Regions from separate parts of the Streptomyces sp. NPDC048411 genome, predicted to be linked through region 1. Evidence: riboswitches for the same ligand, from Rfam matches in the RefSeq annotation. Region 1 holds a riboswitch; each other region holds the start of a gene.
The links. A riboswitch is a leader RNA that binds a small molecule or an ion and turns the genes downstream of it on or off. The one in region 1 is predicted to bind cobalamin.
Positions count from the first base shown of each region.

Region 1 (3,059 bases):
AGTGATCGGACAATCGGAACACTCGGGCCCCCAGGTCTGACGGCCCCCCCGGCGCGGGCCGCGGGGGGCTTAGTGCGCCGTCTATGCGTCCGTCGCGTCGGCGGGCGCCTCAGCTCGCAGCGGCGGCCGCGTGGGACGTGGTACCGCCCCCGGCCGTCACTGCGCCGGCCTTGGGCACCAGCAGCCGCTCGGTCAGATACCCGAAGACCAGACCGAAAGTGGTCCACAGCGTGGCCTGAACGGCGAGGGTGGCAAGGCGGAACTCCCACAGGAGACTGGCCGGGAAGTCCTTGCCGACCTCGTTGAACGAGGGCAGGAAGGCGTAGGCCAGCCCGATGACGAGCACATAGGCGGCGGACGCGGCAATGGACGCGTTCCAGTTGCCCAGGCGGGGAGCCAGCCGCTTGCCGAAGATGACGGCAGCGACGGCCAGCAGCACGCTGAGGGCGACCATCAGGAAGAACAGGGTGGTGCGTTGGCCGATCGTGTCGGGGTTTCCGACAGCCGGCGGATTGGCCGGGTATTTGAGGAACGGCACGACATACACGGTCAGCAAGGCGCCGAACGCGATCAATGCGGCCGTGGCCCTCGGGCCGAACCTGCCGATGCGGCCGAGGGCGTAGCAGAAGACCAGCGCGGCGATGCCGCCGATCGCCACACCGAAGACCAGGACACCGGTGGCGAGACCCGCGGTGGACTGCATGGTGCGGCTGACGAGTTCCTCGCCGCCGTGCTCGTGGCTGTGAGCCTCCTCGAGCGCGATCGCCGCGTCCACACGGGATTCACCGAGGAAGTAGGCGACGGCAAGAGCGAGCGCGCCCGCGGCAAGTCCGGCCAGCATGCCGCGGACGAGCAGCGCTCTGACAGATATGGAGTTCATGAGCGGTTCCCCTGAGGTGCGCAGCGTGTCAGTGGCAGGGGAAACCGAGCAGGTGGCGACCGTCGTGAACCCATTCGTGGACACCTTCGCCGGAGATGACAGCGGTGGCACCCTGCTCGGCTCCGACGAAGTACAGCAGGACGAGCATGAGGATGCCGAAGAAGACCGCCCACGGGGCAATGGCCTTCAGCGAGATGGGGGTGATGGCGGGTGTGGCGACGGTTGCGGGGGCAGCAGTCTGTGCCATGGCAGAACCTCCTGAGGGAACACGCGTCCCGATCGTGGTGCCTGAGACGACAGTGCCGGGTCTGACTTCCCGCAGGGGTACGGGTTCACAGTGGCGCGACCGTGCCGGATTCTCACCGGACTTCCGTCACACCGTCGTCATGTTCGTCGCGACCATACCGCCTGCGGGCACGCGCCGCCATGGCGCCATCTGCGGGGCCGGGAGGCTCGGATGCCATGGTGTGCTTACCCGAAAGGCCACAGTTCAGGGAGGTGACAACGGTGTTGACGGTACAAGTGATGTTGATCTCACCGGCGCTCAATGCGGCGCTGCGTGAAGCCCGTTTCGACGGCGACGCCCCGCTCGACGCGTCCGGTGTCCGGCGGGCGCGTGCGGCCGCTGCCGCGGTGCCTGCCGCCGATCGGCGGGTGTGCGGAGCGGACGAGAGGTGCGCCGGTACCGCCGAGGCGTTGGGGCTGCGGTCCGAGCCCGAACCGACCCTACGCGGCTGGGACTTGGGTCGCTGGAGCGGGCAGCGGCTGACGGAGGTGAGCGAGGCCGAGCCGGAGGCGGTGTCGGCTTGGCTGTCCGACCCTTCGGCAGCACCGCACGGCGGCGAGTCGCTGTTGGACCTGTGCGCGCGGGTGGGCGGCTGGCTGGACTCGTTGCATCGGGACGGCGCCGGGGATGGCCGCGTGATCGCCGTGGTCGAACCCGCGGTGGTGCGCGCCGCGATCGTGCATGCGCTGGGCCTTCTGCCGCAGGCGTTCTGGCGGTTGGACGTCGCCCCGTTGACACTGACAGAGCTCAGCGGCCGGTCCGGCCGCTGGAACCTGCGCTGTGGGCGGCCCTTGAGCACCGGAACCGACGCCCCGTAACCCGGCGTCGGCCTCCACCGCCGGACCGGCCCGCTCTGCCGGTGACGTCAGGTCACAGCATCCCCGGCGACCGGCCGGCCTTCCGTCTGCGATGACCAGCGCGGCGGACAGACAGTGGGCGGGCGGGCCATCTCCGTGACGAACCGCGGAATCCCACCCCTCCCCTCCGCGGCGGGGCCCGTCCGTGGGTCCGCCCACATGCCCCTACCGCTCGAGCAATGCTGACAAATGGTACGTAAACTGGCCAAGGTGTTCGAATCCACCTTCTCTTCGGAAGGGCGACCGACCATGACCGATCAAACGCAGGTGCACCGGCCCGAGACCACCCGACCGCAACCCGAGGCCACGCACGGACCAGGACCGCACGGCGGAAACCGCAGAACGGAACCTGGGTCGCGGGGCCGAACCACGATCGCCGACGGTGTGGTGGCGAAGATCGCCGGGCTGGCGGCCCGGGGCGTGCCCGGAGTCCAGGGCATGGGAGGGGGATTCGCCCGCGGTATGGGGGCCGTGCGGGAGCGGGTCCCCGGAGCGGGAGGTCAGTCCGTCACCAGCGGTGTCAAGGTCGAGGTCGGCGAGGTCCAGACGGCGGTCGACCTGTCGATCGTCGTCGAATACGGATACTCGATCGTCGAGCTCACGGGCGAGGTCCGGACCGAGGTGATCGCCGCCATCGAGCGGATGACCGGTCTGGAGGTCGTGGAGGTCAACATCTTGGTGAGCGACGTGAAGCTGCCCGAGGAGGAAGAGGAACAGCAGGTGCTGGAGAGGCGGGTAGCGTAGCGGTTCGCCGGACCGGATCGCGCCTGGTCGAGGGGTCCACTGCCGTGTCGTCGGCCTGAAACCCCGGCTGTCCGACGAGGTCCGACGAGCTGTCCGGGGCCCAGTCGGCCAATGCCCGGCGGCCCGGGACGGCAGTACGAACGACAGCAGTCGTCGGCGACGCCGGGATACGCCGTCCGGCGCATACTCGAAGGTGGCCCTGAAAGATTGGGGGACGCAATGATCGTCCTCGGAGTCATTCTGCTCGTGCTCGGCATGGTGGCCGGGATTTCCTTCTTGTGGACCATCGGCG
Region 1 covers NZ_JBEZKL010000273.1:194-3,252, reverse strand. Annotated here, with positions in the region: gene AB0915_RS38745 (CbtA family protein) at 110-880, opposite strand; gene AB0915_RS38740 (CbtB domain-containing protein) at 909-1,127, opposite strand; adenosylcobalamin (AdoCbl) riboswitch at 1,131-1,279, opposite strand; gene AB0915_RS38735 (histidine phosphatase family protein) at 1,406-1,984, shown strand; gene AB0915_RS38730 (Asp23/Gls24 family envelope stress response protein) at 2,273-2,767, shown strand; gene AB0915_RS38725 (hypothetical protein) at 2,975-3,059, shown strand, end outside.

Region 2 (5,058 bases), on a different contig from region 1:
CCGTACCCGCGCGCGTCCATGGACGCCGCCACCGCCACCGACCGCTCCAGCGCACCCTCCAGCACCGGCAGTCCGATCTGCAGAACGGCCCGGATGCCCCCGGTCGGGCGGCCCCGCAGCCGGCGTGCGGTGCGCAGGCGCACCACATCGGCGACCATGTTCGGCGCGAACGTCATCGCGACGACGACGGCGACGCCCGCCTCGTACAGCGCACCCGGCAGCGACTTCAGCAGCCGGGCCGGGTTGGCGAGCGAGTTCGCCGCGCCGATGCAGATCAGCAGCGTGGCCAGCTTCGCCCCGTCGTACAGCGCGAAGAGCAGCTGCTCGGCGGTGACCCGGCCGCCGATCCTGACGCCCTGCGCCCAGTCCGGCAGCGGGATTTCGGGGAGGGTGAACACCAGGTGCGTACCGGGGATCGGCGAGCCGAGGAAGACGGAGAACAGCAGCCGAACGGCGACGACGAACAGCCCGATCTTGATGAACGCCCCGTACGAACGCGCCCACGGCGCGTCCGTACGGCGCGCCGCCACGACATATCCGGCCACGCCCACCAGCAGTCCGAGCAGCAGCGGATTGCTGGTCCGGGACGCGGCGGTGGCCAGCCCGAGCGCCCACAGCCACCAGGCCCCGGCGGGCAGGGCATTGCTGCGGGTCGCCGCGGGCGCCCGCAGCGCATGACTGAGCCGGGCCGCGCCGGGGGAGGCGGTCATCCGCGCCGGCGGCGGGCCTGCAGGACGGCGGCGATGCCGAGCAGCAGGACGGCGGCGAGCCCGACGAGCACCCCGGTGGACGGACCGCTGCGCCCGTTCCCGGGGTGGGTGGACGAGGGAGAGGCGGACGCCGTGTGCCCGCTGCCGGAGACCTGCTCGCCGCAGCCCGAGGCGGGGTAGCCGGAGATCGCGCAGAGCAGGGCGTCGCTGCTGTAGCGCAGCGGTTTGGCCACCGAGGCGAGCGCCTCGGCGGTGCTCGCCCCGGGGGCGACCTGCGCGCAGGCGGTGCGCAGCGCGGGCGGCGTCTCCCCGGCCGGGGCGTCCGCCGGCGTGCCGGGGTCGATGACGAGCGCGACGCGCTTGGTGCCGTCCTTGGCGGGGGTGTCCGCGCAGACCGTCGCGAAGTCGGGGGTGCGGCGCGGCTTCGCCGAGTCCTGGGAGTCCTCGCTCACGGAGAACCGGAAGCCCTGCACCGCCCCGTCGTCGGGCCGGACGAGCGAGGGGCCCTGGGTGGCGTAGGCCCAGCCGGACCCCTTGCCCTCCCAGAACGACCAGTAGCGGTAGCCGGCCGCATGGGCGGTGCCCGCGCCGAGCACGGTCAGAGCGGCGCCGAGTACCAGCAGCAGCGCGACGGCCACCCGTCCGCCGAACGCATTCCCCGCACGATTCCCCGCTCGGTTCACGGCTGCTGGGGCTTCCGACGGCTGCTGATCAGGAAGCCGATGCCCGCACCGGCGGCGAGGCCGATACCGACCAGCCACCACACCCCGAGACCGGCGTCGTCGCTGGTGCCGTCCTCGGCGACGTCCGGGGTCGCACTGGGCGTGATGACGGCAGCGGGCGCGGGACCGCTCGCGTTCAGCTCCCGGACCAGGTCGACGCCGCCGAAGTTGTGGGCGTCGGCGCCGGTCGCGTGCGCGGCCAGGACCAGCTGGGCGTAGGCGGCGGGGCCGCTCTCCTCGGCCCAGCTCCTGGAGTTCTTCTGCAGCCAGCCGACCGCGCCGGCCGCCTTGTTCTTGTGGCCCGCGGAGGCCAGGGCGACGACAGCGTCCGCGGTGTTGCCGAAGTCGGGCTGCGGGGTGGTGTCGTCGGCGCCCGGCATCGGCGGCAGGTCCAGATGGTTGCCGTTCTTCGCGAGGGCGCCCGCGAGGTAGAAGGCGCCGTTCTGGGCGGCCTGCTCCGGCTTGACGACGTCGCCCTTCCGGCAGGCCGGCGGCTTGCCCTCGACCGCGGCGTTGTCCCCGGTGTCCAGCCCCTTGCCCATCGAGCCGAGCACGGCGGCCGCGGTGGCGTCCCCGTTCGCGGTGAGCTTCCCGGCCTTGTCGGGCTGGTACGCGAACGCGCCGCCGTCCGGGCCGCCGCACGGGATCGCGAGCGCGAGCAGCGCGTCGTACGGGGTTTTGCCGCCCGGATTCGTCATGTCGCCGATCCGCTGGCCCTGCCGGGCCAGCGCGCCGGTCACGATCGAGGTGGAGTTGGCGTCGCTGGGGGAGCCCGGGTTGTAGCCCCAGCCGCCGTCCTCGTTCTGGACGGACTTCAGCCAGCGGACGCCGTTGCTGACGATGTCGCCGTGCCCGCCGACCGCCGCCAGCGCCTGCACCGCGGCGGCGGTCGCATTGGTGTCCAGCATGGTCTTGGTGTCGCACGGCTTGGAGACATCGGCGCGGTACGAGGCGTAGGCGCCGTTCGCGCACTGCTGGGCGATCAGCCAGTCCACCGACTTCGTCGCGGGCACGACCCCCTCGACGCGCTGGGCGAGGAAGGCCAGCGACTGCCGCCAGACCCCGTCGTACGTCGGGTCCTTGGTGCCGTACAGCCCGGAGGGCAGCGCGACGGACGGGGTGGGGGAGGGGGACGGCGCCGCGACCGCGGCCGGGGCAGCGGCCGCACAGAGCACGGTGGCGGTGGCGGCGAGCGCTGCTGCGCTGCGGCGTACGGTCATGGCGGGCTGAGCCTCTCCTGTGGGGAACCGGGCACAGGCACACTCAGGCACCAGGCTCCGGCCCCGTATTCCTCGACGGTGCCGGTCACCGGGGTTCCGGTGACGCGAGCCGGTCACGACCGCGGACAGGGCAGCCCGACTCGCCGCTGTGTCGGCGGCTCACGGTTGCGTGGTCAGTGCCGGATTTGCACCGGCTTCCCCCTGAACGGGCGTGATGACGACTCGCACACTCTACCGGGAGGCAGCCCGCTCGCCCCGGGCGGAGGGCTGCCTCACGCAGCGACGTACGTCACCGGCCCGCTGCCCGGCACCGCCTCCGCGCGCCCCAGCTTCACCAGTCGGCGCACATGAGCCTCGGCCTCGGAGACGGCAATGTTCCGCGAGCCGTACGGGATCTGTTCCCAGGGCCGGTTCCACTCCATCCGCTCGGCCAGCTGCCACGGCGTCAACGGGGTGGCGAGCAGGGCGAGCAGTCCGGTCAGCCGCTCCTCGTGATGGTCGAGGAGTTCCCGTACGCGCCCCGCCGCGTCCGTGAACGCGTACTGGTGGGCGGGCAGCACCTCGGCGACCCCGAGCCGGCCGATGCGCTCCAGCGAGTCCAGGTAGTCGCCCAGGGGGTCGGTGACCGTTGCGTCGTCCGGGTCCTCGTACAGCCCGATGTGGGGGCTGATCCCGGGCAGCAGGTGGTCGCCGGAGAAGAGGCGGCCGCGGCCGGGCAGATCGGCCGGATGGTCCTCCTCCAGGTGCAGGCAGACATGGCCGGGGGTGTGGCCCGGCGTCCAGATCGCCCGGAGCCGCCGGCCCGCGAGGTCGAGCAGTTCGCCGGGGACGATCTCGCGGTCCGGGAGGGCGGCGCGCAGTCCGGGGAGCGTGCGCGTCCGGCCGCCCGTGCGGGCGGCGCGCAGTGGGGCGAGGTGCTCCTCCGGTGCGCCGGCCGCGGCGAGCTTCGCCGCGAGGTAGGTCAGCCAGGTGCCCGGTTCGGACTCACGGGTGCGGCGCACGATCGCGGTGTCCGCGGCGTGCATCGCGATCCACGCCCCCGAGGCCTCGCGGACCTGTCCGGAGAGTCCGTGGTGGTCGGGATGGTGGTGGGTGATGACCACGCCGTGGATGCCGGTGATGTCCACGCCGACGGCGGCGACTCCGGCGACCAGGGTGTCCCAGGCGTCGGGGTCGTCCCAGCCGGTGTCGACGAGGACCGGCCCGCGGTCGGTGTCGAGGACATGCACCAGGGTGTGGCCGAGCGGGTTGTCCGGGATCGGGACCTTGATGGACCACACGCCGCCGCCGTGCTCGGTCACCTGTGTCATGGGGCTTCCCCTTTCCCGTCCCGGCCCGCGGCTGCGTTGCGCCACGCCCACTGTAACGAGAACTCGTTCCAGTAGTAGCCCAGGACGACTATCGGCTTCGGATCAACGGGTCCGCGAAGGACGGTAGTTCCCAGCGGCGAGGCGGATCTTCCTCAGTCGTTGAGTAGCCGCCATGCGGTGAGGGCGAGCCTGGCCCGTGTCAGTCCGGTGGGTTCAGTGAGGTCGATGCCCAGGGTCTTTGTGATCTGTTCGAGTCGGCGGGCGATGCTGCTGTGGTGCAGGTGGAGGAGGTCGGCGGCCCGGCGTAGGGAGCCGGTGGCGCAGTACGTGTCCAGGGTCTCCAGATCTTCTGGGTTGTCGGCGATTCTGGCGATGGCGGCCACGTCGGCGTTGCCGCGTGAGGTGTCCTGAGGTATCTCGGCCAGGAGCGCCAGCGCGCCAAGGTCGGTGTAGCGGATGACGGGTTCGCGCGGGGTGGTGAAGCGGAGGGCGGTGCGGGCTTGCCGCCAGGATCGGTCGGGGCTTTCGGCGGCGCCGACGCCCGCACGTACGCCTGCCGGAAACCGGGCCGGGTCCATGGTGGTGGCCAGGATGACGCCCACGTCGGCGAGCGGTGCCGCCTTCACCGGGCGGGTCGGGCAGACCAGGCCGCCGATCTGGTCGAGCGGGAGCTGCGAGCGTACGGCGACGGCGTGGACCGGCAGGTCGGCGGCGAACCCCAGGAGCCGTAACGCCCGTGCTCTGGCTGCCTCGTCGCTGTCGGAGCTGATCGCCAGTTCGACGAGGGCGGGGTCGGCCATGGTGGTGCGGGCCGGACCGTACCGCTCGACGGCCGCCGCGGTGGCGATGGCGAGCCGGTCAAGGAGGACTTCGTCGAGCGGGTTGGGCAGATCGGGGCGCTCCAGCCACACCGTGCCGATCTCCTCCCCGTCGAGGGTGATCGGCGCCGTGGTGGACGCGGGTGCCTGCGGGGTGGACGCTTCTGTGCCGTGGGGTGAGACGCGGATCGTCCGCCCCGCGCCGTGGATTCGTATCCCGGCGACGCACTCGGCCAAGCCGGCCGAGGCCCGGGCGAGTGCCGGGAGATCCACCCGTC
Region 2 covers NZ_JBEZKL010000020.1:25,409-30,466, forward strand. Annotated here, with positions in the region: gene AB0915_RS10425 (energy-coupling factor transporter transmembrane component T) at 1-710, opposite strand, end outside; gene AB0915_RS10430 (SCO2322 family protein) at 707-1,348, opposite strand; gene AB0915_RS10435 (prenyltransferase/squalene oxidase repeat-containing protein) at 1,390-2,652, opposite strand; cobalamin riboswitch at 2,759-2,893, opposite strand; gene AB0915_RS10440 (MBL fold metallo-hydrolase) at 2,925-3,962, opposite strand; gene AB0915_RS10445 (helix-turn-helix domain-containing protein) at 4,115-5,058, opposite strand, start outside.
Region 2: it holds a riboswitch for cobalamin, as region 1 does, so the genes downstream of both, AB0915_RS10435 (prenyltransferase/squalene oxidase repeat-containing protein) here and AB0915_RS38740 (CbtB domain-containing protein) in region 1, are expected to answer to the same signal.

Region 3 (5,058 bases), on a different contig from region 1:
CCCTCTGTCTCGCCGCCCCGTTCGTGGCGATGCTCTGGGTGGGTTCGTACGCGAAGGTGGACCCCACCTTCATCGGAATCCCGTTCTTCTACTGGTACCAGATGGTCTGGGTGCTGATCTCCACGGCGCTCACGATGGTCGCGTACAAGCTCTGGCAGCGTGACCAGCGCGCCCGCAAGGGGGGTGCGTCGGCATGAAGGACGGCGTGAACGGCGTCGCGCTCGGCGTCTTCATCTTCTTCTTCGTGGCCGTCACGGTCATGGGCTTCCTGGCGGCGCGCTGGCGCAAGGCCGAGAACGAGGCCAGCCTCGACGAATGGGGCCTGGGCGGACGGTCGTTCGGCACCTGGGTCACCTGGTTCCTGCTCGGCGGCGACCTGTACACCGCGTACACCTTCGTAGCCGTTCCCGCGTTGATCTACACGGCGGGCGCGGCCGGCTTCTTCGCGGTGCCGTACACCATCCTCGTGTACCCGCTGATCTTCACCTTCCTGCCGCGGCTGTGGTCGGTCTCGCACAAGCACGGGTACGTGACCACCTCGGACTTTGTCCGTGGGCGCTTCGGCTCGAAGGGGCTGTCGCTGGCGGTCGCCGTCACCGGCATCCTCGCCACGATGCCGTACATCGCGCTCCAGCTCGTCGGCATCCAGGCGGTACTGGACGTGATGGGCGTCGGCGGCGGCGAGAACACCAACTGGTTCGTCAAGGACCTGCCGTTGCTGATCGCGTTCGCGGTGCTCGCCGCGTACACGTACTCGTCCGGTCTGCGGGCGCCCGCGCTGATCGCGTTCGTCAAGGACGGGCTGATCTATCTGGTCATCGCGGTGGCGATCATCTACATCCCGATCAAGCTGGGCGGATTCCACGACATCTTCGCCGCCGCGCAGGAGAAGTTCGCGGGCCCGCCTGGAGGGAAACCGACCGGCGCGCTGGCTCCCGCCGAGGCCAACCAATGGACCTACGCCACTCTGGCGTTGGGCTCGGCGCTGGCACTGTTCATGTATCCGCACTCGATCACGGCGACGCTCTCCAGCCGCAGCCGCAATGTGATCCGGCGCAACACCACGATCCTCCCGCTGTACTCGCTGATGCTGGGCCTGCTGGCGCTGCTCGGCTTCATGGCGATCGCCGCCGGAGTCAAGGTGGACAACGGACAGTTGGCGATCCCGCAGCTGTTCGAGAACATGTTCCCCGACTGGTTCGCCGGCGTGGCGTTCGCCGCGATCGGCATCGGCGCGCTGGTCCCCGCCGCGATCATGTCGATCGCCGCGGCGAACCTCTTCACCCGGAACATCTACAAGGACTTCCTGAAGCCCGACGCCACCCCGGCCCAGGAGACGAAGGTCTCCAAGCTGGTGTCGCTGCTGGTGAAGGTCGGTGCGCTCGTCTTCGTCCTCACCATGGACAAGACGGTCGCGATCAACTTCCAGCTGCTCGGCGGGATCTGGATCCTGCAGACGTTCCCGGCACTGGTCGGCGGCCTGTTCACCCGGTGGTTCCACCGCTGGGCGCTGCTCGCGGGCTGGGCGGTCGGCATGGTGTACGGCACGCTCGCCGCATACGGAGTGGCAAGCCCGACCCAGGCGCACTTCGGCGGCTCCTCGAAGGAGATCCCGGGGATCGGCGAGATCGGCTACATCGGTCTGACGGCGTTCGTGCTGAACGCCGTGGCGACCGTGGTGCTGACCTTCGTCCTGAACGCGGTGAAGGCCCCGGCGGGCGTCGACGAGACCTCCCCGGCGGACTACACGGCGGACGCGGGCGACCCGGGCGTCCAGGTGGAACTCCCCTCGGCCAGGCCCGAGTCGAGCCCGTCACCCGACGCGAGCCCATCCGCCGGCTAGGGCGTGTTTCGACCGGGCACGGGCCACGGAGGGCGTCGCGCAGCTCGTCCTGTCCGCCCAGCCGACCATGTCCGGCGCCCACCGGATCTACCATCGGCGCGACTTCGTACGCACGCCGGAACGCGACCGGGATCCCCTTGCGGGCCTCGCGCTGCTCACGTACAGCCTGAGCCTCTGAACCGATTCGACACAACATGTGGGGGCCGCCTCATCGGGCGGCCCCCACATGTATGCTCGTGCTCGCTGTCGCCGCAGGGAAATCCGGTGCGAATCCGGAACTGTCCCGCAACGGTATATTCGGGTCCCTTTTGCGCACCCTGAAAGTCCGAGGACCTGCCGACAGCGCGTCCGGCTCGACCGATCCGGACGCCCAGACGTCCGGGCCTCGCGGATGGGCCGGTGGACGCCGCACGCAGTGCTGCCCTCCTTCTTCGGGCATTCCTCCGAGCGGCTGCCCCGCTCCCCCGCCGGCCCCGAGCCGAGCGAGGGAGAGCACCACGTGACCATCGCGCCAGCCGATCCGGCTTCAGTCGCCGAGTCCGCGGGAAGCACGAACGACGGACCCGGGACCGCACTGCTGCGGACCCTGACCGACCTCACTGCCGATCTGCCCGACACCAACCCCGGCCGCGTCGCCGCCGCCGCGCTGCGCGGCCGCAACGCCGCGTCGGACGAGGCGGAGTTGCGCGCGCTGGCCACCGAGGCCGCCGCGGGTCTGATCGCCGAGGACCCCGCGTACTCCCGGCTCGCCGCCCGCCTCCTGACCCGCACCATCGCGGACGAGGCGGCCGGTCAGGGCGCGCTGTCGTTCTCCGCCTCGGTCGCCGTCGGCCACCGCGAGGGTCTGGTCGCGGACCGTACGGCCGCGTTCGTGGCGCTCCACACGGCCCGGCTCGACGCGCTGGTCGAGCAGTCCCTCGCCGACGGCGCCGACGACCGGTTCGGCTACTTCGGGCTGCGGACACTGCACAGCCGCTACCTGCTGCGCCACCCGCTCACCCGCCAGGTCATCGAGACGCCGCAGCACTTCATGCTGCGCGTCGCCGCCGGCCTCGCCGAGGACGAGTCGGTGCGCGCACTGGACGAAGTCGCCGCGCTGTACGGTCTGATGAGCCGCCTCGACTACCTCCCCTCCTCCCCCACACTCTTCAACTCCGGCACCCGGCACCCGCAGATGTCCTCCTGCTATCTGCTGGACTCACCGCTGGACGAGCTCGACTCCATCTACGACCGCTACCACCAGGTGGCGCGGCTCTCCAAGCACGCGGGCGGCATCGGCCTCTCGTACTCCCGGATCCGCGCCCGCGGTTCGCTGATCCGCGGCACCAACGGGCACTCCAACGGCATCGTGCCGTTCCTGAAGACGCTCGACGCCTCGGTCGCCGCAGTGAACCAGGGCGGCCGCCGCAAGGGCGCCGCCGCCGTCTACCTGGAGACGTGGCACGCGGACATCGAGGAATTCCTGGAGCTGCGCGACAACACGGGCGAGGACCAGCGGCGTACGCACAACCTCAACCTGGCGCACTGGATCCCGGACGAGTTCATGCGCCGGGTCGACGCGGACGGCGACTGGTCGCTGTTCTCCCCCGCCGATGTGCCGGAACTGGTCGACCTGTGGGGCGACGAGTTCGACGCCGCGTATCGGGCCGCCGAGGCCAAGGGCCTGGCCCGCAAGTCGATGCCCGCGCGTGAGCTGTACGGCCGGATGATGCGGACGCTCGCGCAGACCGGTCAGGGCTGGATGACGTTCAAGGACGCCTCCAACCGGACGGCCAACCAGACCGCCGAGCCGGGTCGCGTCGTCCACTCGTCGAACCTGTGCACCGAGATCCTCGAAGTCACCGACGACGGCGAGACCGCCGTCTGCAACCTCGGTTCGGTCAACCTCGGTTCGTTCGTGGCCGACGGCGACATCGACTGGGAGCGGCTGGACTCCACCGTCCGTACCGCCGTGACGTTCCTCGACCGGGTCGTCGACATCAACTTCTACCCGACCGAGCAGGCCGGCCGCTCCAACGCCCGCTGGCGTCCAGTGGGGCTGGGCGCGATGGGGCTCCAGGACGTCTTCTTCCGGCTGCGGCTGCCGTTCGACTCCCCCGAGGCCCGCGCGCTCTCCACGAAGATCTCCGAGCGGATCATGCTCGCCGCGTACGAGGCGTCCTGCGACCTCGCCGAGCGGTCCGGTCCGCTGCCCGCCTGGTCCGAGACGCGCGCCGCCCGCGGCGTGCTGCACCCCGACCACTACGACACCGAGTTGAGCTGGCCGGAGCGCTGGGACGCGCTGCGCGCCAGGATCGCGAAGACCGGCATGCGCAACTCGCTGCTGCTCGCGATCGCTCCGACCGCCACGATCGCCTCGATCGCCGGGGTGTACGAGTGCATCGAGCCGCAGGTCTCCAACCTCTTCAAGCGCGAAACGCTCAGCGGTGAGTTCCTCCAGGTCAACGCCTATCTGGTGAACGAGCTGAAGGAGCTGGGCGTATGGGACGCGCGGACCCGCGAGGCGCTGCGCGAGGCGAGCGGCTCGGTGCAGGGCTTCGCCTGGATCCCGGAGGACGTACAGGCGCTGTACCGCACGGCATGGGAGATCCCGCAGCGCGGTCTGATCGACATGGCGGCGGCGCGTACGCCGTTCCTGGATCAGAGCCAGTCGCTGAACCTGTTCCTGGAGACGCCGACGATCGGCAAGCTCTCCTCGATGTACGCGTACGCCTGGAAGCAGGGGCTGAAGACGACGTACTACCTGCGCTCGCGCCCGGCCACCCGAATCGCCCGGGCGGCGTCCGGCCGGGCCGCGGCCGCCGCTTCCCTTCCCGCGCAGCAGGCCTCGGCTCCCGACGCGGACGCGATCGCCTGCTCCCTCGAAAACCCCGAGTCCTGCGAGGCCTGCCAGTGATGAGCTCGACCGACAAGAATCTGCTCGACCCGGGCTTCGAACTGACCCTGCGGCCCATGCGCTACCCGGACTTCTACGAGCGCTACCGCGACGCGATCAAGAACACCTGGACGGTCGAGGAGGTCGACCTCCACTCCGACGTCGCCGACCTCGCCAAGCTGACACCCGCCGAGCAGCACATGATCGGCCGGCTCGTCGCGTTCTTCGCGACCGGTGACTCGATCGTCTCCAACAACCTCGTACTCACCCTGTACAAGCACATCAACTCCCCGGAAGCGCGGCTGTACCTGTCGCGTCAGCTCTTCGAGGAGGCCGTGCA
Region 3 covers NZ_JBEZKL010000032.1:50,506-55,563, reverse strand. Annotated here, with positions in the region: gene AB0915_RS14575 (DUF3311 domain-containing protein) at 1-197, shown strand, start outside; gene mctP (monocarboxylate uptake permease MctP) at 194-1,843, shown strand; partial or broken gene AB0915_RS14565 (GNAT family N-acetyltransferase) at 1,842-2,021, shown strand; cobalamin riboswitch at 2,061-2,199, shown strand; gene AB0915_RS14560 (ribonucleoside-diphosphate reductase subunit alpha) at 2,343-4,739, shown strand; gene AB0915_RS14555 (ribonucleotide-diphosphate reductase subunit beta) at 4,739-5,058, shown strand, end outside.
Region 3: it holds a riboswitch for cobalamin, as region 1 does, so the genes downstream of both, AB0915_RS14560 (ribonucleoside-diphosphate reductase subunit alpha) here and AB0915_RS38740 (CbtB domain-containing protein) in region 1, are expected to answer to the same signal.